DNA from 3 places in the Undibacterium sp. MH2W genome. Region 2 is predicted to be linked to each of the others. Evidence: predicted binding sites of a transcription regulator. Region 2 holds the regulator's gene; each other region holds the start of a gene.

The links. Region 2 encodes HrcA, which represses chaperone genes, less so after heat shock. Its sites were predicted from a motif close to TTAGCACTCNNNNNNNNNGAGTGCTAA; they were not measured.
Region 1: a site for HrcA is predicted at 6,488-6,514, ahead of rpoH (RNA polymerase sigma factor RpoH). Genes of this name have one in related genera too.
Region 3: a site for HrcA is predicted at 5,323-5,349, ahead of groES (co-chaperone GroES). Genes of this name have one in related genera too.

What each region holds. Positions count from the first base shown of each region.
Region 1 covers NZ_JBMPPA010000005.1:223,060-231,117, reverse strand. The annotation lists gene ACO0K2_RS13960 (DUF2970 domain-containing protein) at 1-46, shown strand, start outside; gene ACO0K2_RS13955 (cytochrome c oxidase subunit 3) at 87-947, shown strand; gene ACO0K2_RS13950 (twin transmembrane helix small protein) at 1,134-1,334, opposite strand; gene ACO0K2_RS13945 (SURF1 family protein) at 1,484-2,251, shown strand; gene ACO0K2_RS13940 (SCO family protein) at 2,211-2,846, shown strand; gene ACO0K2_RS13935 (COX15/CtaA family protein) at 2,852-3,940, shown strand; gene cyoE (heme o synthase) at 3,942-4,826, shown strand; gene ACO0K2_RS13925 (SCO family protein) at 4,829-5,425, shown strand; gene rpoH (RNA polymerase sigma factor RpoH) at 5,527-6,417, opposite strand; gene ACO0K2_RS13915 (cell division protein FtsX) at 6,803-7,717, opposite strand; gene ACO0K2_RS13910 (cell division ATP-binding protein FtsE) at 7,742-8,058, opposite strand, start outside.
Region 2 covers NZ_JBMPPA010000001.1:149,137-157,194, forward strand. The annotation lists gene ACO0K2_RS00635 (NAD kinase) at 1-570, opposite strand, end outside; gene ACO0K2_RS00640 (HAD family hydrolase) at 645-1,331, shown strand; gene hrcA (heat-inducible transcriptional repressor HrcA) at 1,376-2,395, shown strand; gene ACO0K2_RS00650 (response regulator transcription factor) at 2,407-2,799, shown strand; gene fur (ferric iron uptake transcriptional regulator) at 2,847-3,278, opposite strand; gene ACO0K2_RS00660 (outer membrane protein assembly factor BamE) at 3,355-3,918, shown strand; gene dapB (4-hydroxy-tetrahydrodipicolinate reductase) at 3,938-4,744, shown strand; partial or broken gene ACO0K2_RS00670 (MotA/TolQ/ExbB proton channel family protein) at 4,751-5,459, shown strand; gene ACO0K2_RS00675 (ExbD/TolR family protein) at 5,496-5,927, shown strand; gene leuS (leucine--tRNA ligase) at 6,056-8,058, shown strand, end outside.
Region 3 covers NZ_JBMPPA010000007.1:58,904-66,961, forward strand. The annotation lists gene ACO0K2_RS15945 (tRNA-uridine aminocarboxypropyltransferase) at 107-778, shown strand; gene ACO0K2_RS15950 (OPT family oligopeptide transporter) at 827-2,809, opposite strand; gene groL (chaperonin GroEL) at 3,267-4,916, opposite strand; gene groES (co-chaperone GroES) at 4,968-5,258, opposite strand; gene ACO0K2_RS15965 (ABC transporter substrate-binding protein) at 5,727-6,842, shown strand; gene ACO0K2_RS15970 (GGDEF domain-containing protein) at 6,850-8,058, shown strand, end outside.

The DNA of each region.
Region 1 (8,058 bases), on a different contig from region 2:
TATCGGTACGCTCATCATGATCGTAAAACAAGTTGTCGCAAAATAACAATTCTAGTAAGCATATTCAATTGCATCAGGAGATGGAAATGAGTTCTTCAAACGCGAAAGCGCCATATTATTTTGTGCCAGGGCCATCGCAATGGCCAGTGCTGGCAGGGTTTTCTTTATTACTCACCATGTTCGGTGCATCTGCTTGGGTGAACGGCTTAGGTTGGGGCCCTTACGCTAATGGCGTTGGTATTTTTCTGACACTGGTCGTGTTGTATAACTGGTTCGGCGATGCGATTGCGGAGTCTGAAAGTGGTAAATACAGTGAGCGTATTGACGTCTCTTTCCGCTGGAGTATGAGCTGGTTTATTTTCTCCGAAGTGATGTTTTTTGGCGCGTTCTTCGGTGCATTGTTTTACGCACGCAGTATTTCAATGCCATGGCTGGCTGATCTCGATCACAAAGTGTTGTGGCCTGATTTTTCTGCACAGTGGGGCAATACCGGTCCTGCAGGCACGATTGAATCGTTCCGAACAATGACACCATTCCCGATCCCAACGATCAATACGGCCTTGTTGCTGACATCGGGTGTGACACTGACAATCGCCCATCATGCGCTGCGTGAAGGTCATCGTGCAAAAACAGCATTCTGGCTGTTTGCGACGATCTTGTTGGGTGCAACGTTCATGGGTTGCCAAGCGTATGAATACATTGAGGCCTACCATGAACTGAACCTCAAATTGACTTCAGGTATTTACGGCTCAACATTCTTTATGTTGACGGGTTTCCACGGATTCCACGTCACGATGGGCGCGATCATGTTGTCTGTGGTGTTGTATCGTGTGATGAAAGGTCACTTTACACCAGAGCACCACTTTGCCTTTGAGGGCGCAGCATGGTACTGGCACTTTGTTGACGTCGTTTGGCTCGTCTTGTACGTTGTTGTGTACTGGTTGTAAGTCAAGTTTCGCACAGCATTGACTGAAGAAAGCCGCACTGCATCAGTGCGGTTTTTTTGTGCCCTTACCAGCGGCATACCGTGCATTGATCTCAGGAGCGGATGATCCCGATCAAGCCATGACGAACCATGACGATCCATGATGATTCATGAAGTGGATATGGTCGGTGATGTCGTTGCGTTTGGTTTAGCGGATACCAGTCGGTTGAATGAGACCAAAGTGATGAGCGATCAAAATCAACAAAAATAAGCTAACCGAAAAACCAACCCTCAATGCCAACGCTTTGACTGTTCGGTTACTCTTGCCTTTGTCTTTCATTAAAAACACTAAGGCAGATCCCATACTGACTATAATCAGGATAAAAGCGATGGCGACGAGAATTTTCATGCGTAAACTTTATGATGACGTCATACTAGGTTGAATACATTGTCCGCTGATATGACATTGATCGATCCGCCTCAATGTTGATATCGTTGCCTGCCAACAGCGCGTTATGCGCTTGAGGATTTCTATTGTAATACTTTCGTTCTGTGCCCATGTCTATTTCGTTTCGCTTGAAATTTTTTCCCTTCGTTGCGACGGTTGTGGTGGTCAGCATCGGTATAAGCCTCGCACAATGGCAAACGCGCCGTGCGCTTGAAAAAGAGCAAATCGCTGGCCAAATCAAGGCACTATCGCAACAGCCTGCGGTGCACGTCGGATCAGAAAAAGCATTATCATCTATCCCACCGTTCAGCCACGTTGTGATGCGTGGTGAATATGTTGCACAGTGGCCGTTATATTTGGATAACCGACCGATGCAGGGGAATGCGGGTCTCTATGTCTTGATGCCCTTTCGGCTGGAAGGAACGCAATCCTACGTGCTCGTCGCCCGTGGATGGCAAGCGCGGAACCAACAGGACAGGAAAATGCTCCCACCGTTGTCTACGCCGACAGGGACGGTAGAAATTGAAGGTATCGTGCGTCAACAGTTAGATCGTGTGATGCAGTTGGGACAAGCCGATGTCCTCAAGCCAGCGGCGATTGTGCAGAATATCGATATCGCTCAACTTGCTCAACAAAGTCGGTTGTCATTTGAACCGTTGATTGTTGAACAGGTATCGGATACGGGCGATGGTTTGCTGCGTCAGTGGCCGATGCCGTCTGCTGGGGTGGAGAAACACCGAGCCTATGCCTTCCAATGGTATGCGTTGTCTGCAATGGCATGCCTTTTTTTTGTTGTGACAGGAATTCGTCGTGGAAAACACAAAGTATCAGACACCAATGCCCACCATAGCGCCACCGACCATGCGACAACCCGCTGAGACGGCGAAAGGCCGTTGGAAGTTATTACTCATCATCGCCGTCTGCGCGGCCCCGATGATTGCGTCTTATCTCTCGTATTACGTCATTAAGCCCAGTGGACGTACTAACTACGGAACGATTCTCGATCCGCGTCAGTACCCTATGCCTGAGCTGCATGCCCGATTACTCGGCGACGAGACGCCTGCTGTGACCGGAAAGCCCACTGGCCTCGCTGCTTATCAGGGTAAGTGGATCATGCTAACGGTGGATAGTGGCACTTGCGCTGACGCGTGCCAGAAAAAGCTCATTGACGTTCGTCAGGTCCGATTAACGCAAGGGAAGGAAATGGACCGTATTGAGCGCGTCTGGTTATTGACCGACGATCAGCCCGTTGCCACGACCTTGCTGCGTGAACACGATGGCTTACATGTGATGCATGCGGACGTGAAGGCCTTGCAAGGATGGTTGCCAGCAACAGGTGAGTCACAGGTCAGTGATCATATTTACATCATCGATCCACTCGGCAACCTGATGATGCGCTTTCCAAAAGATGCCGATCCCAATCGCATCAAAAAAGATCTGGGTAAATTATTACGCGCTTCGGCGATAGGTTAAGTCTTATGTTGTTGCAACTTGCTCTGACAGGACTCGGTGTCGCGGTGATCCCGTTTTGCCTGGTGTTCTTGTCGAAAGAAAAAAATAAACATCGCAAGCTCATTGCCGTCACGGTGGCACTGACGTTTGAATTGATTATGTTTGGGGCATTTACTCGCCTCACCGATTCAGGACTGGGTTGTCCTGATTGGCCAGGCTGCTACGGTCAAGCGAATCCTTTATTGTCCCATCAAGAGATTAAAGCGGCAGAGATCGCCATGCCGCAAGGGCCTGTCACTGTCCAGAAAGCGTGGATCGAAATGGTTCATCGTTATTTGGCCATGAGCGTTGGCGCGCTGATTTGTGCGCAGGTGGCACTGGCGTGGATTCGTAGAAAAACGACGTCGATATCGCCTTGGCTATCCACCTCGACCTTGCTTTGCGTCTGTGTTCAAGGTGCTTTTGGGGCGTGGACCGTGACGCTGAAACTGCAACCAGTCATCGTGACTACCCATTTGCTCCTTGGTATGAGTTTGCTGGCGCTGTTGGCAGCGGTGCTTGAGCAACACCGGACTCCTTTGCGCGTGAGTTCGCCCGCTACGTTATTGCTCAAAGCCCTCGCTTTACCTGCCGCCTTGGCCTTATTATTGGTTTTTGTGCAAATTGCATTAGGTGGTTGGGTAAGTACTAACTATGCGGCACTTGCTTGCGCTGATTACCCTTTGTGCCAGGGGCAGGTGGTCCCAACGATGGATTTTGAACAGGGGTTTACGTTATGGCGCCAATTAGGAAAAACAGCCAATGGAGAGTATTTGCCTTTCCCAGCACTGGTAGCAATTCACTGGGTTCACCGAAACGTTGCGTTGTTGGTGCTGGCGGTTGTCAGCTATGTTGCTTGGCGGGCGATACGCACACCGGGTATTGAATCATTGGGAAAAAAACTTATGGCGGCCATCATTTTCCAAGTTGTGATTGGCATTTCTACCGTCTTTTTTTCGTGGCCTTTACTGTTAGCAGTTTTGCACAATGGTGGTGCGGCAATGCTAGTGCTGTTACTGACCATGTTAAACTATCGTGTTAGGCATGCGAGCCATGCAGCCAGTTCAGTGATTTAACATGACAACTTTAAGTTTGCCCTCCAACCGTCTCGCTCAGTATTGGGCGCTGACAAAGCCGCGTGTGACGCAATTAGCCGTATTTTGCGCTGTCATCGGCATGTTTCTCTCTACCCCAGATTTACCAGACTGGCGCATTGTTGTGCCAGCAACAATCGGTATCTGGTTGTTGGCGGGTGCTGCCTTTGCAGTGAATTGCCTCGTTGAACGAGAAATCGACGCCCGCATGGCACGTACTGCACGTCGCGCTACCGCACAAGGTGAGATCAGTGCGCTCCAGACCCTTGTGTTTTCTGGCGTCATTGGCGGGGCAGGGATGTGGATCCTCGATACGATGGTGAATCCACTCACCATGTGGCTGACGTTTGTCACCTTTGTGGGCTATGCCATTATTTACACCATCATTCTGAAGCCCTCGACGCCACAAAATATCGTGATCGGTGGTCTGTCAGGGGCGATGCCGCCTGCGCTAGGGTGGGCTGCTGTGGCGAATGATGTGCCGATGCAAGCGTGGTTGCTGGTGATGATTATTTTTATCTGGACGCCACCGCATTTCTGGGCCTTGGCAATGTATCGCCGTGACGACTACGCGCGTTCCGGTTTGCCAATGCTGCCGATTACCCATGGTCCTCGAATTACCCTGTTGCATATTTGGCTCTACACCATCGCTTTATTTGCCACAACCATGTTGCCGTTTGCGGTGCACATGAGTGGTTTGATTTATCTGATCAGTGCGGTGTTGCTGGGTGGTATTTTCTTATGGTACGCATGGCAGATGCTGCGCAACTATACCGATATCTTGGCACGTAAGACCTTCACTTACTCCATCGTCTACTTGTCGTTGCTCTTCGCAGCGTTATTGGTCGACCATTACTTGAAATTTTAATCATGCTGAAAAAGCTCTCTTCCCGTTTTTTGCTCATCGTCACTTTAGCGATGGCGTCACTGTTGTCAGCGTGTAATCCACCTGCAGAAAAATTTAGCAATACCGACATTACAGGGATTGATTACGCCAAGGATTTTGCACTGACCGACCACAACGGCAAACCCCGTACCTTGGCCGACTTTAAAGGCAAAGTGGTAGTCATGTTTTTTGGTTATACGCAGTGCCCTGACGTGTGTCCAACCACGATGGCCGAGATGGCCGATGTCATGAAGCAATTAGGCCCGCAAGCAGACAAAGTACAGGTAATTTTCGTGACGATTGATCCTGAGCGCGATACTCAAGCGTTGCTGGCGTCGTATGTCCCTAACTTTGATCCGCGTTTCTTAGGTATGTACGGTGATGCCGCAGCGACAGCAAAGGTGGCGAAAGAGTTTAAAGTGTATTACCAAAAAGTACCTGGTAACGCGCCTGACAGCTATACCATGGACCATACCGCAGGGAGCTATGTGTTTGATACCGAGGGACATATTCGCCTGTTCTTACGCCATGGACAGGGAACAGCACCAGTGGTGCACGATCTCAAATTGTTGCTGAAATAAAGCAGCGAAGAAGACATTCACTGGCAATCTCATCGAGACTGCCAGAAAACAAAAAAGCACGCGACGCAAATCGTGTGCTTTTTTTTGGGCGCTTGGCTTTTTTACGCGTAACTTGCCAGCGCACCTTTCATTTTTTTCAATGCAGCACTTTCGATTTGGCGAATACGCTCAGCAGAGACGCCATATTCGTCCGCCAATTCATGCAGTGTCGCGCCTGAGCCGTCGTCATTTTTCAACCAGCGTGCCTCGATGATATGGCGTGAACGCGCATCCAATTTGGACAAGGCGCTTTCTAAGCCTTCACTTTGCAAGCGGTCATATTGACGCGTTTCAAGCACACGGGTTGGCTCATCGGAGTCGGTCTTCAGATAAGCGATGGGTGCGAATTTTTCGTCATCGTCATCCGTTGGCGCATCCAATGCGATATCGTGACCTGACAGGCGCATTTCCATTTCAATGACTTCTTCGCGTTTTACGTCCAAAGTCTTTGCCAAAGCGTCGATCTGCTTTGGAGACATGGTTTCCAAGCCTTCTTTATGGCTGCGCAGATTGAAAAACAGCTTACGCTGCGCTTTGGTGGTTGCTACCTTCACCAAGCGCCAGTTTTTCAGGATGTATTCGTGCATTTCCGCCTTGATCCAATGCATGGCGTAAGACACCAAACGCACACCTTGATCTGGATCGAAGCGTTTAACGGCTTTCATCAGACCAATGTTGCCTTCTTGAATCAGATCGGCGTGGGGCAGGCCATAACCTAGATAACCACGGGCAATGGAAACAACTAAGCGCAGATGTGACATAACCAATTGCTGCGCAGCGCCCAGATCATTGTCTTTGCGCAGGCGACTTGCCAGATCGATTTCTTCTTCATGGCTCAGCATCGGCAAACGATTGACGGCAGAGATGTAAGCGTCAATATTTCCGAGCGTGCCACTAAAACCCAGTGCCAGTGCGGTGCTCTCTGTCGTAGGGATAAGTTGTGTCGAAGTCATTGCGAAGGTTCCTCCTCATTGCTGCCAGTCTGATTAAAAATAATCAAACTGAGCGGTATAAGCCCTTATATTAGCACTCTCTGAAGAAGAGTGCTAATAGTTGAAATTGATGGTCCAATCTCAGACTGGTAAGCGTCAAATTTGCCATGGGGAAAGATGATGACCATTCCCTTTTTGTGCCTTGAAAATTATATTTTGACAATAAAATACGATTTTCCCGACAGCGTCATGGCGACAACATGTGTCTATGGCGTCATCAATAACGATTCAGCGTCTATTTAAGGGTATTTAAGGCTGATCAATTACCTATTTACCCTCGTTAGAGTAGTGAAAACAAAAAAAGTTGCATCACTTGTTTGATGCACGACCGCGTGGGAGCAAAAGATCAGCTCGCTCGGGCCAGTTGGCGTCGTACGGACAGGTAAGCACCACATAAGCCAAGGAACATACTGACTGCCAGTAATCCTAAGCTTGGTAAGATGCCCAATGGTGTCAGTCGGAACTCTGAGGCATAGAGCTTGGCAAATTCAGCAATCGCCTTGTTCAGTGGTGCCAGGGACGCGGCAATCGCACCGAGTGCCAGAACGCCTGCCAGTAGTCCTAATAACGCACCAGTGTAGTAATACGGGCGGTGAATAAAGCTGTTGGTTGCCCCCAATAAGCGGGTCACAGAGATTTCTGCTTGATGGGAGATCACTTGCAGCCGTGTTGCGTTAAATACCACCACAATCACCACGACACCCAGCGTAATGGCCATAAACAACAAACCCATTTGGAAAATCTGTACCAGTGCCGCCAAGCGTTTGACCCATGCGGAATCTACTTGGACCACGTCGACATCTTGCAAAGCTTTGATTTGTTCAACCAAGCGGTCTAATTGAGCGGCGTCGTTATTCGACAGCGACAACACGTAGGCATCCGGCAGGGGATTGCCGCCTAATGTTGATAAGACCTCTGCAAGGCTGGACGAGTCTTGCATCGAAGATAACGCTTTTTCTTTGGGGATAAAAGACAGTTTTCCAGTGATACCGTCTTCTTTTAGCAAGCGCTTGATCGGAAGGGATAAGGCTGTCGCACTTTCGCGTGGTGTGTCTGGGCTCACGAAAATACTGATTTCGGGCTCAATCGACAATTGCGAAGAAATAGGGCGAATATTTTCTATCAGGGTGAGGCCAGCAATCGGCAGTGCCAGTGCAATGGCAACGACCAATACGTTAAATAAAAAATTTCCAGTGCCGGCACGCAGATGGGTAAAGGCACTTTTTAACGCAAACAGATGCTCACGAAACCAGATGGTCATAGAAAATTCCTTGAAAAGACGTGATCAGGCGGCGATATGGTTACCATTCCAGGCATCCGTGATTTGTCCGTTATTGAGATAAATCACGCGGCTTGCTTGATCCAAAAACTGTTCATCGTGGCTGGAAATCAGGCACGTCACGCCCGCGCTTTGGAAGACCTTGAGCGCATTTAACACCTTGTTGGCGTTATCGCGGTCCAGAAAGGCAGTGGGTTCATCCGCGAGAATAATTTTGGGCCGATTCACAATCGCCCGTGCAATCGCCACACGTTGCTGTTCGCCGCCAGAGAGGGTCAATGGAAGCGCATGGGCTTTATCGACCAGACCTACCTTCTCAAGCG
Region 2 (8,058 bases):
ATAGGCCGTGGATCCTGTGGGTGTCGAGACGATCAACCCATCAGAACGTTGGTTGTACATAAATAAGCCATCGACTTCGACCCGTAACTCCACCATCCCCGAACCAGCACCACGAGCGACAACGATGTCATTAAACGCCATGCCACTAAAAATCTGATCCCCATCGCGCACGACAATCGCTTGTAATAGGCTGCGGCGTTCAGAGACATACTTTCCTTGCAGCATGTCACTAATGACGGGAATCATCCGGTCTAAGGGAATATCGGTGATAAAGCCAAGGCGGCCTTGGTTGATTCCAATGAGCGGGACGTTGTAAGGTGCGAGCTGACGGGCAATCCCGAGCATTGTACCGTCGCCACCGACAACGATCGCGGCGTCGGCCGTTTTGCCAATATCAGCAACGGACATTGACTCGACACCATCTAACTGAATGTAGTGGGCAGTTTCTGCTTCTAGAACGACGGTATGACCCGCCTTATCTAAAAAGTGTGCCAGCTCGTACATCGAGTGATTAATACCAGCCGCATTGTATTTACCAACGAGCGCAATCGTTTTAGCCTGAACAGTCATAGAAAATGTAGGGTGACGTGATTCGTCAGATTAGACCATAATTACGCAAAAAATGAACTAACTGAGTGCGGGATATGACAATTAAAGCAGTATTGCTGGATTTAGATGACACCTTGTGGCCGGTTGCCCCGGTGATTCAACACGCAGAGGCGACCTTGTATGCGTGGATGAAAGATCACGTGCCCAAGGTGGTGTCGAGTTACGACATCAGCGCGCTCAGATCCAGACGTCAAGCGTTGGTCGTGACGGATCCCCGATTTAGTTATGATTTGTGGGCGTTGCGTCATCGCTTGTTACAAGACGTGTTTGTCGAACAAGGCGAAGATCCAGTGAAAGCGGATGCGGCGATGGCGGTCTTTGCCGCAGCGAGGAATGCGGTGGCACTCTACCCAGACGTCACACCTGCCTTGACAGAATTAGCAAAGAGGGTGAGATTAGGCACGATCTCTAATGGATTTGCTGACTTGCACAGCATCGGATTAGCGCCACATTTTGAGGTATCGATTGCGGCGCATCAGTTCGGCTGCGCCAAACCAGATCCAAGAATTTTTCATGCAGCATGCGAAAAGTTGTCTTTAGCGCCAGACGAAGTGTTGTATGTAGGCGATGATTTGGTGTTAGATGTACAGGGTGCCCAACAGGCAGGATTGCAAGCGGGATGGATGAATCGACGCGGTCTTCATAGTGAGCACCCGCATCACGCGCACATCAAGCCGGATGCAGAATTCAACGATTTACATGATTTGACACAATGGTTGTGATATTCAGTATGTTCAACTTGTTCACCCTCACATAAAATGCAGTTATGCAACTTGATATTCGTGCCCAAACGCTTTTAAAAGCCCTTGTCGAACGCTACATCGCTGATGGTCAGCCTGTGGGGTCGCGGGCGTTGTCCAAAATATCCGGTTTAGAGTTGTCACCTGCAACCATCCGTAATGTGATGGCTGACCTTGAAGAGCTGGGGTTTGTGGCGAGTCCGCACACGTCAGCAGGCCGGGTGCCTACGCCACGTGGTTATCGGGTATTTGTGGATGAATTGCTCACAGTGCAAGAAATTGATGAAAGTGCATTGAGTTCGCGCTTACAGCCTGGATTTTTGACCCAGCCGCCACAGCGAATTATTGCGAACGCGGCACAGATTTTGTCGTCGCTGTCGCAATTTGCGGGTGTGGTGATGACACCCCGAACAGAGTCGATTTTTCAGCAAGTGGAGTTTTTGCGTTTATCAGAAAAACGGATATTACTGGTTGTCGTCGCCCCTTCGGGAGATGTTCACAACCGCTTGTTGCTGACTGATGTGGATTACACACCGGGGCAATTAGTGCAGGCAGCGAATTACCTGAATCAAAATTTTAGTGGTCTCAGTTTTGATCAAGCACGCCTCCGAATTAACAGTGAATTACGTCAGTTACAGTCAGACATGACGTCATTGATGCAGGCGGCTGTCGAGGCTGGCAGTGATGCGTTGGCTGACCAAGGCGAGGATGTTGTGATCTCTGGTGAGCGCAATCTGCTCAATGTCGAAGACTTATCGTCGAATATGAATTCGTTACGAAAATTATTCGATATGTTCGAACAAAAAACGGGCCTGATGCAGCTCCTTGATGTCTCGAGCAAAGCAACGGGCGTACAGATTTTTATTGGTGGCGAGTCTCAACTAGTCCCCATGGATGAGATGAGCATTATTACTGCGCCCTATGGAGTCAATGGGAAAATCGTTGGTACCTTGGGTGTGATCGGTCCCACTCGGATGGCTTATGAGCGAGTCATTCCTATTGTCGACATTACCGCTAAATTACTCTCTAATGCACTTAGTCAATAGAAAGGTTGATTATGTCAAACCAGAATGTCTCAATCTTGTTAGTTGACGACAACGATATTACGCGTGAAGTATTGCGGGTAGTGTTACGGAGCGAAAATTACAATGTTGTTGGTGAGGCAACTGATGGCGGTACAGGATTGGATCTTGCCTTAAAACTCAGACCAGACATCATTATGCTCGACGTCGTGATGCCGAAAGTGAGTGGCTTGGAAGTGCTCCCGAAGATAAAAGATATGCTGCCTGAAAGTCGCGTGTTGTTGGTGACGGCGAGTAAAGATACCGAAACGATTTCTGAGGCGGTGCAAGCAGGTATCCACGGCTTTATTCTTAAGCCGTTTAATGCACAAAAAATTCTAGATACCGTCGCGGGTGTTGTCGCTAAGATGAAGCCAAAAGCAGGCTGAAGGGTTCTCGCGCGACCCTCCGCAGATGCCGAGGGTCGAGCTATCAATTAATTATCTCTGTGCGCACAATTTTCTTTTGTGCAACTCCCATAAATGGCTAATGAGTGATCAGCAATCTTAAATCCACGCTCTAACGCGATGGTTTGTTGTCTTTTTTCAATTTCAGCATCGAAAAATTCTTCCACCCGACCGCAATCGAGGCAGACCAGATGATCGTGGTGTGAGCCTTCATTGAGTTCGAAAATGGCTTTTCCGGTTTCAAAATGGTTGCGATGAAGCAATCCCGCCTGTTCGAACTGCGTGAGCACCCGGTAGACAGTTGCCAAACCAACATCCATGTTTTCATTCAGTAAAATCTTGTAGACATCTTCGGCGGTGAGGTGTCGAACCTTGCTATTTTGGAAAATTTCAAGGATTTTGAGACGCGGCAAGGTCGCTTTGAGACCGCTTGCTTTAAGATTTGTCGTGCTGTTTGTCATGTTTTCGGTCAAAAGATGGCTATCTGCTTTATGATATCGGGTTTTAGGGCATATTGCTCAATTACTGAGGGTACCTATGCGATTGTTGTTTTCGACATTGAGTCAAGCTAACGTTTTACGGATAGCAAGTCTGGCATTGTTGGTCAGCGTCACTGCTTGCGCTTCTTCACCGTCTCTTCTTGCGGATAAGAATGCATCGGGCACAGACACTGTGCCAAACACCGCGTCCGGCACACAAGTGTACACACCGACTGGCGCTAAGAAGTTCCTTGGATACATATCACCGTACCGTATCAGTGTACAACAAGGTAACTTTGTTTCCGAAGAAATGATGTCGCAGATTAAGCAGGGAATGACGCGCGAACAGGTACGTTTCGTACTCGGTACGCCACTGCTGACCGATATGTTTCATGAAGATCGTTGGGACTTTCCCTTCCGTTTGACGAAACCAAAGGGTGAGCAGGTCTCTAGTCTGGTAACGATTTATTTCAAAAATAATACGGTATCAAAGTTTGAGGGTGGTAATTTACCAACCGAGAAAGAGTATCTGGCACGTATTACCGAATCAGCGCTGGGTCTGGAAAAAGTGGAATCCCTCAACGATCTCGACGGTACGCCAAAGAAAAAAGATAAAAAATAAAAGATAAAGAGAATTCAGCATGACAGTATTGAAAGTAGCGGTTGCTGGCGCGTCCGGCCGAATGGGCCAAATGCTGGTGGAAGCAATCACAGCAGCAGAAGGCCTTGAACTGACTGGCGCGTTAGACATCGCCACGTCCCCAGCAATCGGTGTTGATGCGGGCGCATTTTTGGGTAAGGCGACTGGCGTTAAGATTGAGTCAGATTTGGCGGTGGCATTAGCGAACGCTGATTACTTGATTGACTTCACACGCCCCGAGGGCACGCTGAAGCATCTTGCCTATTGCGCTGAACACGGCATCAAGATGATTATCGGGACAACAGGTTTCGATGATGCTGGGAAATCGGCGATTGCCAAAGCGGCAGAAACAACTGCGATCGTTTTTTCTCCGAACATGAGCGTTGGCGTGAATGTGACGTTGAAATTGTTGGAGATGGCCGCAAAAAGCTTTGCAACGGGCTACGATATTGAAATTGTTGAAGCACACCATCGCCACAAAGTGGACGCACCTTCTGGGACTGCACTTAAAATGGGTGAAGTGATTGCCGATGCGTTAGGACGTGACCTGAATGAAGTGGGTGTGTTTGCGCGAGAAGGTGTGACGGGCGAGCGTGATCCATCTTCGATTGGTTTCGCAACGATCCGCGGCGGTGACATCGTTGGTGATCACACGGTGTTATTTGCGGGGATCGGCGAGCGCGTTGAAATCTCTCACAAATCCTCTAGTCGTGTGACTTACGCGCATGGCAGTGTCCGCGCCGCACGCTTTTTGGCGGACAAGTCGACAGGTCTGTTCGACATGTTTGACGTCTTGAACCTGCGTTAATTTTGCATGCCTGCTGCGATCAGCCATTATTGGGCGCAGTCTGACCAGTTTGGACACGCAATAGCCTACTTGCTTTTGTTGATGTCCTTGGTGAGTTGGACGCTTCTTTTTACCAAGGCATGGTCGTTCTGGTGCATCCGCCGTGCTGCGCCTGCGATCCAGACGTTCTGGAGCGCACCGACAATGCATGATGCGTTGGTGTTGTTGCAACGCGCTGACCATGAACGCCTCTTTGCAAGCATGGCAACAGCGGCAGTGAACGCTGCCGAACAGCCGCAACAGGGTATGACGTTGTCTTCTGCTAGCAATGTGAGCAATGGGAGCAATGTCATTGATGCGAGATATCAGTGACCTGCTCACCCGAATTCTCCGACAAGAGTTACAGACGGCGACGGCGCGTCTCGAAAACGGCTTGACGATCCTTGCGTCCGTTGGTGCCACCGCGCCCTTTGTTGGATTATTGGGCACGGTTTGGGGTATTTATCATGCGTTATCCAGCATTTCCGCCTCAGGCTTAGTGCAAATTGATCAATTGGCGAGTCCTGTTGGCGAAGCATTGATCATGACAGCCTTTGGGCTGATGGTCGCGATTCCAGCGGTGTTGGCGTTCAATGCATTCAATAGAATCAATCGAATAACGCTCGCGGAACTCGATGGATTTGCCCATGATTTGCACGCCCATCTCACGAAGCATCACCGTTGGCAAGTGCGCTGACATGTGGCGAACCAATATTCACTCTCAGGTGTGACGATGGCGTTTGGTCAATTTGATTCGCAAGGAAGTGCCTCATCCAAGCCATTGCAAACAATGGCAGAGATCAATGTCACGCCGATGGTCGACGTGATGTTAGTGTTGTTGGTCATTTTTATCATCACCGCGCCGTTGATGGCGCCGATGTTAAAGCTAGAGTTACCGAAGGCCGCTGCAAAAGCATCGCCCTCTGCCGTTGATGTTTTGCATGTCGCCATCGATGCGGATGGCATTGTTCATCTCAATGATCAGGTGATTGAGTATCCGGTATTAGAGGCAAAACTGGATGCAGCAGGCCGTCAGCCTATCCCGCCCGATTTACAGCTACGGGCCGACAAGTCGACACGTTACGAAACCATCGCTCAATTGATGGCGATGGTACAAGCAAAAGGGGTTAATAAGATCTCTTTTGTTACTGATATACCAAGGTAAAGTCCGCGCTGAACCCGTTTCTCCATCAAAACCAACTGATAACAGATGCATAAGTGACGCTGAAATATCACTTAAGCAGTTATAATCTACGGTTCTGAGTCATTTTCGCACCTATCTCCGGTCACGCCATGCAAGAAAAATATACTCCCTCTGACGTCGAACAAGCGGCGCAATCCCATTGGAAAAAAATTGATGCCTATACGGCAACGGAAAACGATCCACGTTTCCCGAAAGGCAAGTATTACGCCTGTTCTATGCTGCCTTATCCATCGGGTAAGTTGCACATGGGTCATGTCCGTAACTACACCATCAATGACATGTTGGCGCGCCAACTGCGCATGAAGGGCTACAACGTCCTGATGCCAATGGGGTGGGATGCATTCGGTTTGCCGGCAGAAAATGCAGCGATCGCATACAAAAAATCGCCAGCAGAATGGACTTATGCCAACATCGAAGACATGAAGTCGCAGATGCAGCCGCTGGGTCTTGCGTTTGATTGGTCACGCGAAGTCGCTACTTGTGACCCTAATTACTACCGCTGGAATCAATGGCTGTTTTTGAAGATGCTGGAAAAAGGCATCGCCTACAAAAAGACCCAAGTCGTTAACTGGGACCCGATTGATCAGACCGTGTTGGCAAATGAACAGGTGATCGATGGTCGTGGCTGGCGCTCTGGTGCCTTGGTGGAAAAACGCGAAATTCCGGGCTACTACTTTGGTATTACCCAATATGCCGATGAATTATTGAACAGCATCGACACGCTTGATGGTTGGCCAGAGCAAGTGCGTACCATGCAGCGTAACTGGATCGGCAAAAGTGAGGGCGTACGTTTTGCTTTCCCCCATCAGATCGCTGATGAAACAGGCGCTTTGGTACAAGACGGTAAGTTATTTGTCTTCACCACCCGCCCAGACACGATCATGGGTGTGACATTCTGTGCTGTCGCTGCAGAACATCATTTGGCGACGTTAGCAGCAAAAAATAATCCTGCACTGGCGGCATTTATCGAGGAATGCAAAGCAGGTGGCACAACCGAAGCTGAAATGGCGACCAAAGAAAAAGAAGGTCTGCCGACAGGGTTGTTTGTGACACATCCTCTCACTGGTGAGCAAGTGGAGATCTGGGTTGGTAACTATGTGTTAATGACCTACGGCGACGGCGCTGTCATGGGCGTCCCTGCGCACGACGAACGTGATTTCGCTTTTGCAAAAAAATACGGCATCAACATTAAGCAAGTCGTTGCTGTCGAAGGTGAGCCATTCTCTACCGATGCTTGGGCCGACTCCTACGGCGATAAACAGCGCGGTGTGATGGTAAATTCCGGTAAATACGACGGCTTACACTTTAAAGAAGCCGTTGACGCTGTGGCGGCTGACCTGGCAGCCAAAGAATTGGGCGAGAAGAAAACAACATGGCGCTTACGTGACTGGGGTATTTCCCGTCAACGTTACTGGGGTACACCGATTCCTATTATTCATTGCGAATGCTGCGGTGATGTGCCAGTGCCTTATGAAGACTTGCCAGTGGTATTGCCGACGGAATGTATTCCAGACGGTTCAGGCAATCCACTCAAAACGCATGCTGATTTCTTGAACGTTGATTGTCCGAAATGCGGTAAGCCAGCGCAACGCGAGACCGACACTATGGATACGTTCGTTGATTCTAGTTGGTACTTCATGCGCTATACCTGCCCAGATGCAACGAGCATGGTGGATGAGCGCAATGACTACTGGATGGCGATGGATCAATACATCGGTGGTGTAGAACACGCCGTATTGCATCTGTTGTACGCCCGCTTCTGGACCAAAGCAATGCGTGACTTGGGCTTGGTGAAGATTGACGAGCCATTCAAAAACCTGTTCACGCAAGGGATGTTGCTCAACGAGTCTTATTTCCGCGAAGAAGAAAACGGTAAAAAAACTTGGTTCTATCCTAACGAAGTGGAAGTACAGCACGATGACAAAGGTCGTCCTGTATCCGCAAGTTTGAAGAGCGACGGTCAGCCTGTTCAAATGGGCGGCATTGAAAAAATGTCGAAGTCCAAAAACAACGTCGTTGAACCAAAAGATATCATCACGCAGTTCGGTGCCGATACCGCACGTTTGTTCACCATGTTTGCCGGTCCTCCAGA
Region 3 (8,058 bases), on a different contig from region 2:
CCAGATCGATGTAAAACTGCGTTAAGTTAATGTCTTTTAGGCAATGTGATTGTTCAGTGCTTATTCCGTCGTACAATGCGCCCCCCGATGTTGATGAAGTCTTGACATGACCCTACACCCCGATAATGCAGCGCCAGTAGGCAATTCCCGTCGTGTTTGCCAACGGTGTCAGCGCCCACTGACACAGTGCATCTGTCGATGGATCACGCCCATTCAGAATGTGGTGGATGTGTTGATACTGCAACATCCACTTGAGACGAATAACGCAAAAGGTAGTGTGCGCTTACTTGATTTGTGTTTGCAGTCATCCTCTGTGAAGGTTGGAGAGCAATTTGCGCCTGAATATTTGTCGTCCGCTTTGTATGCCTCTTCCGCGTCCGATCCCGCATTGAACCGTATTCAACCGATTTTGCTTTATCCTGATTTGCAGGACAATGAAGCACCTGACCTGATTGCACGCCAAGGAGAGAAATTGCCGGATGGGATAACACCACAAGGGGTGCGGCTGGTTGTTCTGGATGCCACTTGGCGAAAAAGTCGCAAAATGCTCTACCTGAACCCCATGTTGCAGCACCTTCCTAGGCTGAGCTTGAGTGAAATGCCTGCTTCACATTACCGCATTCGCAAAGCACACAAGCCTGATCAGTTATCGAGTCTTGAAGCGAGTACTTACGCCTTGATGCGTTTGGAGCACAATGAAGCGAAATACTTACCCTTGATCGACGCCTTTGATGGTTTTGTTGAACAGCAGATGCAATACATTCCTTCGCGCCCATAAAAAAAGCTCCGCATTTTTTTGCGGAGCTTTTTGAGTGATCGAGAAGAATCAGGCTAATACATTGATAATGGCGTTGCCGATACCCACCAGCGCAGCACCTGATACCAGTCCAGCGCAGATTGGTTCGCAACCGTCCACCCAGAAGTCATACCCTTTTGTGCCCGGAGTAACATGACGGCGACCCATGATCCAGAAAATCATCGCGCCGATCCACATGGCGAGGCAAGATTCTGGTGGCAAGACGACACCCAAACCAATAGAAACAGCGGAGAGCGGGAAACGACCTTTGGTGATAATCCGCGCACCTTCAATTACCACCGCACTGATCGCAGCCACAATCATCGAAATAACAGCAGAGGTATGTAAGCTATGAACACCCTTGGCAATCAGATCCGCAACGCCCTTCCATTGTACGGCAGCGGGGAAAGCAAACTGCTCGGACACGATCGTTGCAGTGCTCCGTACGCCATTGGCATCTGCCGGTAAAAATAACAAGAAATAAAGCGGTACACATGCCAATGCACCGGCGATGATACCGATCACATGTCCCACTGCTTGTTGGCGCGGTTTCGCACCAAGCATGTAGCCAGGCTTGATATCCGACAGCAAGTTTGATGCATTCATCGCCACTTCAGCAGTCATGCCTGCTGGCAATAAGTTGTTGGCGGGATTAACGTGATCAATAGCACCAATCGAGAACTGCGTAATTTTTGACAGTGCGCCAGTCGGTACCCAAGATGTTAAAGCCATGGAGTTGATACCGATGATGCTCAATACAAAAATCAATGGCAATGAAATGAACGACAGCAGCCAGGAAACGCCAAAGAACTCATGGGTCACCGCAGCGCCCAAGATACTGAAAATAGGGACACCAATGTAAGAAATCCACAGCGGGAGTTCAATCTCTTTTAATACGTCATTGTTGTCTTCTGGCGCAGATTTTTTCTTGAGATTCTTAAAGGCGTTCGTGAATATTTCTGGTTTTCCCAGCAAGCCGACGATGGAGCCAACAACCATCATGGAGACACCCCACCACAGGGACCATTGATTGACAATCTCAGCACGGGTTAAGGCAACGATATTCCCATCAATGCCAATGCGCGGAGCGATGTCCCCCAGATTGATCATGATGGGGGCTAGGATGACGAAGTTGATAAACGCACCCAATAATACGCTACTGGAGACGCGAATACCCATTAGGCCACCTACGCCGAACATCGCCGCATCAACGGTAAAGCGCAATCCAAGTGTACGGAAATCGACACCGGCGATTTTTGGTGACCATAAATCATATTTCACCATCGCAGCGTAGTAATAATCGTCCAAACGCTCATGCAGATTCCAAGGCTCTTTCAACCCCGCCCACTGATCCATTTTTAAGATTTTGAACTGAATCAACTTCATCCATCCATCACTGATGATCATTTGATACAGGCCGGTAAAGATGGCGGTCATTCCGAGCAGACGAGCTTTATACATACCGACACTGGCGTTACCCGTGTAAAGTGAATCGAGCACGACACCGCATGCACGACCTTCTGGAAACGGTAACTGATCTTCGTTAATAAAGCGACGCTTCATCGGGAATGCAATGAGGACACCGAGGACCGCAACGATCACCATCCAGATCATCATCTGCCACCAGGGGATAATTTTGCCGCTGATGAGCATAAAGGCGCTCAAGCTAGCCATCAGGGGTGAGACCATATAGCCAGCTGCTGTGGCAATGGATTGGGTGCAGTTATTTTCGAGTACCGTAAAATCGGCCGCTAATCCAGCTTGGGAAAGCAGCTTGAACATGGCAAACGCCAGAATGACGGATGTGAGGCCAACACCAATTCCCACGCCGGTTTTTGCGCCAATATACAGCGCAGTGGCAGCGAGAACGCCGCCAAGTATAAAACCAGTCAGGGCTGATCGTAAGGTCAGCTGGGCCATGTCGCCACGGTAAATGTTATTGAACCACCATGTATCTTTTTGGGATCGGGTCCAGGTCTTTATCTGCTCATCGGATAAGTGTTGCAGCGCCATTATGTCTCCAGCGTCATGTAGTAGGACAGAAACGAGGGCAGTGTGCTTTTTTGTCTTCTATGTCAAAAAAGCGGCAATGCTCCATAAAAAATGAAAGTTTTCTTTCAGGTGCCGAAGTATCTGAGTCTGTACTCGTACTGTCAAGCATCATCAGGAGAAAACCACAAATTGCTTATGATGCGGCGCGATAAAAGAAGTTCGATAACAATGTCTATTAATTATTTTATATCGATTGCTAGCAGAGAGTAGGGGCCACATGCATCAGTGCCGAGACTTGACGACATCGAAGTGAAGCACCACTGTCTCAGGGTTGGAAGCGCTTTCCTTTAGTATTGCTTGGTGTTGCTTGCTGTTGCTTGATATCGCTTCTTTTAATGAGAATACCAAAAGAAAAAACCCCACAACGGTCGTTGCGGGGTTTTGGTGAATGCGACTCTGTAGCGAGTAGCAAGCGATATTACATCATACCGCCCATGCCGCCCATACCACCCATGCCGCCCATGTCACCCATGCCGCCTGCTGGCTTGTCTTCAGACAATTCAGCAACCAGTGCATCGGTAGTCAAGATCAGGCCAGCAACAGACGCTGCGTTTTGCAATGCAGAGCGCGTTACTTTCGCTGGATCCAGAATACCCATTTCGATCATGTCGCCGTAGGTGTCGTTTGCAGCATTGAAGCCGTAGTTGCCAGTGCCGTTCAGGATGGCGTTAACAACAACGCTTGGCTCGCCACCAGCGTTAGCAACGATTTCGCGCAATGGTGCTTCGATTGCTTTCAGAACCAGTTTGATACCTGCTTCTTGGTCAGCGTTGTCGCCTTTGATGACGCCAGCTGCTGCACGTGCACGCAACAGAGCAACGCCGCCGCCAGGAACAACACCTTCTTCAACTGCTGCACGAGTTGCATGCAATGCATCTTCAACGCGCGCTTTTTTCTCTTTCATTTCTACTTCAGTTGCAGCACCAACTTTGATCACAGCAACACCGCCTGCCAATTTGGCAACGCGTTCTTGCAGTTTTTCGCGGTCGTAGTCAGATGTTGCTTCTTCGATCTGAGCGCGGATTTGTTTAACACGTGCTTCGATGCCGATTGCTTGACCTGCGCCGTCGATCACTGTTGTGTTTTCTTTACCGATTTCAACACGTTTAGCTTGGCCCAAATCTGCCAATGTTGCTTTTTCCAGTGTCAGACCCACTTCTTCTGCGATCACTTGGCCGCCAGTCAGGATAGCGATATCTTCCAACATCGCTTTACGACGATCACCGAAGCCAGGCGCTTTGACAGCAGCTGTTTTCAGGATACCGCGGATGTTGTTCACAACCAGTGTTGCCAATGCTTCGCCATCAACGTCTTCAGCGATGATCAACAGTGGGCGGCCAGATTTTGCCACTTGTTCCAATACTGGGAGCAAATCACGGATGTTCGAGATTTTTTTGTCGAACAACAGGATGAATGGGTTTTCCAGGATAACGGATTGTTTTTCTGGATTGTTGATGAAGTAAGGTGACAGGTAGCCACGGTCAAACTGCATACCTTCAACGATGTCGAGTTCGTTGTCGAGTGATTTACCATCTTCAACAGTGATCACGCCTTCTTTGCCGACTTTGTCCATTGCACGAGCGATGATGTCGCCGATGTTGGCATCAGAGTTTGCAGAGATAGAACCAACTTGAGCGATTTCTTTGTTGGTCGTTGTTGGCTTGGACAAAGTTTTGATTTCAGAAACGATGGCCACAACTGCTTTGTCGATACCGCGTTTCAAGTCTGTTGGGTTGAAACCCGCTGCAACGTATTTAAAGCCTTCGCGAACGATTGCTTGTGCCAATACAGTTGCTGTTGTTGTACCGTCACCAGCGTTGTCAGAAGTACGGGAAGCCACTTCTTTCACGAGCTGCGCGCCCATGTTTTCCAGCTTGTCTTTCAGTTCGATTTCTTTAGCAACGGAAACGCCGTCTTTTGTTACTGTTGGCGCGCCGAAAGAGCGCTCCAGAACAACGTTACGGCCTTTAGGGCCCAGTGTTACTTTGACTGCGTTAGCCAGAATGTTCACGCCATTAACGATTTTCGCACGTGCGTCATCGCCAAAAATTACTTGTTTAGCTGCCATGTTATTTTCTCCGGAATCTTGTGGATTACTGATTACTTAGGAATGCAGGAATTACTTCTGTACGATCGCGAAGATGTCTTCTTCACGCATGACCAGCACTTCGTTGCCGTCAACTTTGACAGATTGGCCAGAGTATTTGCCGAACAACACGCGGTCGCCAACTTTTACTTCCAGGGCGCGCACAGTGCCGTTATCCAATTGTTTACCTGTACCAACGGCTAATACTTCACCTTGATCTGGTTTTTCTGCTGCCGCGTCAGGCAGAACGATACCGGATGCAGTTTTTGTTTCTTGATCCAGACGTTTTACGATCAGGCGATCGTGCAGGGGACGAAGGTTCATACAAGCTCCTTTAAATTTGCGAGTAATTACGAGTGAATTCATTTTAAGCTGAGTTAGGACTTTGTTAGCACTCTCTCTCAACGAGTGCTAATTATATGGGCGAGGTACTGCTATTTCAAGGAAGAAAAAATGGAGATTTTTATTTTCTTTTAAAAACAATGACTTAGCTTTGTCTTTTTCATGCGATGATCGTTTTCAAATCAACAGAACGTGGAGTGGTATCTTGTTTTAATAATAATTATTGTCTCCGTGTAAATGTGATTTTTTGTGAAGTGATCAAATTTCCATTAAAAAAGGTCCAAAATATGTGTGTTAAAGCAATATTGTGGTGTTGGTAGCGGATGTGTGGTGTATCAGACGAGAAGATTGATCCGGTCGCGTATTGGTAGTGCAGGAAACTGTGCCTGATTCGAACTCCGTCGTGGGTCTGAGAATGCTCATGGTCCACACCGGAGGGTGGGAGTGAATATGAAATGGTGGCATTGTTGTTATCGGATAATCGGCGCGTGGTTTATGTTGATGCCATGCTTGTCGTTTGGTATGTCCGTGACATTTCTCAATCCCGGTAAATCGGATGAAGTGTTTTGGGTCACATCGGCTCATTGTATGTCCGCTGCGGCGCAAAGCTTGGGCGTTCGGCTCGAAGTTCTCTACTCTGAGCGTGATCACCTGAAAACACTGTCGATTGCCAGGGAGATTGCAGCACGCCCCCCCTCAACACGCCCAGATTACGTCATTCTTTCAAACGACTATGCCACTGGCGTGGAGGCGATACGTATTCTTGATGCGGCCCATATCAAGACGTTTCTTGCCTACAGCGCCATTACTGATTCCCATGAGCGTGAAAAAATCGGCGGACCGCGACAAGTCTACAAAGGGTGGTTAGGTTCGCTGGAACCAAAATCAGAAGATGCGGGTTATCTGACTGCACGAGAGTTAATTCAACGCGGGGAAGCATTACATCTCGAAGGGCCTGACGGTAAATTACACCTGCTGGTGATTGCCGGAGATCGGTCAACAACCTCTTCGCTCAAGCGCAATGCAGGTATGCACCGCGCTGTCGCTGAGGCGCACAATGTTGCCATCGATCAAGAAGTTTATGGCGAATGGAGTAGAAGCAAGGCAAAAGTCCAAGGCGAGTGGCTCTTTAAGCGTTATCCAGGAAAGCATCTTGTGTGGGCTGGGAACGATCTGATGGCCTTTGGTGCGATGGAAAGCTGGCGGGCAATCGGTGGCACGCCGGGAAAAGACGCGCTTTTTAGTGGCGTGAATACCTCAGCTGAAGCGATGGCCGCCATTCAATCTGGTGAGCTGACAGCACTTGCAGGTGGTCATTTTGTTGCGGGTGCATTCGCGTTAGTGATGCTCTATGACTATCACCATGGTCGGGATTTTGTCGATGAGGGACTAGAACTCGATCGCACGATGTTTATCTCCTTCGACAAGGATAGTGCTCAACGTTTTGATCGTTTATTTGGACAATTAAATTTTGACCGTGTCGATTTCAAACAATTTAGTAAAACGTATCGTCCTCATTTAACAAAGTACGAATTTAGCTTCAAGCAATTATTGACGCAAAAGTAAAACAAACATGAATCCAACTACCGTACAACCCATCGCGACGTTGTTAATACGCCGTGTCTTTAAATGGGTGCTGCTTTGTGTTGTTGCGTTCAGCAGTATTCATGCTTGGTTGAGTTATCAATCAATCGAAAGAAATTTTGATGCAACAGCAAGGGATGTTGCGGAGACGCACCTCCCATTACTCTCTGTCGCAATCTGGGATATCGAGCCACAAACAATACAGAAACAAATCACACTGATATTGAAAAACACCTCCGTTGTCTACGTCGCAATCACGGCGAGCACAGGGCAGACGTTCGTGGGCGGCGAGCGAGGGATGGTTGGAATGGGCAAGCACATGGTGTTTGATATTCCTGCACCAGCTGGAAATGCGAGCAAGGTGGGTACGCTGGATCTGGTGGTTGATACGCGTATCTTACATCGCGAGCTGATTCAGAGTTTTCTGCTCATTACGATTGAAGTCGTCCTACTTGCCGTACTGATACTGACGGCAGTCGTTGCCATCTTGCGTCGAGATCTCGAGCGTCCCATGCGTCAATTAGCTGACTACGTTCGAAACATTCAAGCGGATCAACTATCGAGCGCGGTACCAATCGCATTGCCCGATGTTCAAGCGTATAGCGAAATTGATTTGGTCTACGAGGGCTTTCAAGTGATGCACAACCGCATCAAACAGCATATCGTGCATCAGGATGCATTGGTCATGGAAAGGACGATGCAATTAGAAAAAGCGATGGAGTCGTTGAAACAACTGTCGATTACTGATGGTCTGACTGGATGTTATAACCGCTTGTTGTTTAACGAGCGGATGCCGAGTGAGATGCGGCGAGCGAAGCGCTATGAGCGGCCATTATCGATTATTTTTTGCGACATCGATTTTTTCAAGAAGGTCAATGATCAGTATGGTCACTCGGTAGGGGATAAGGTGTTGATCGCTTTTGTTCAATGTCTGATGCAAGAGATTCGCGTTGCCGTCGATTGGGTTGTTCGATACGGCGGCGAGGAATTTGTTGTAGTGCTGCCAGAGACCCGCTTATCCTCTGCAATCGAGGTAGCTGAGCGCATGCGGCGGCGTGTTGAAAGTACACTGGAGTCGGTGATTACCAGTGGCGAAGGGATGACAATCACCGCCAGTTTTGGCGTTGCTCAAAAAACAGAGATCGACAATATCGATAGCCTCGTGAATCGCGCTGATAGTTGCTTGTATGTCGCCAAA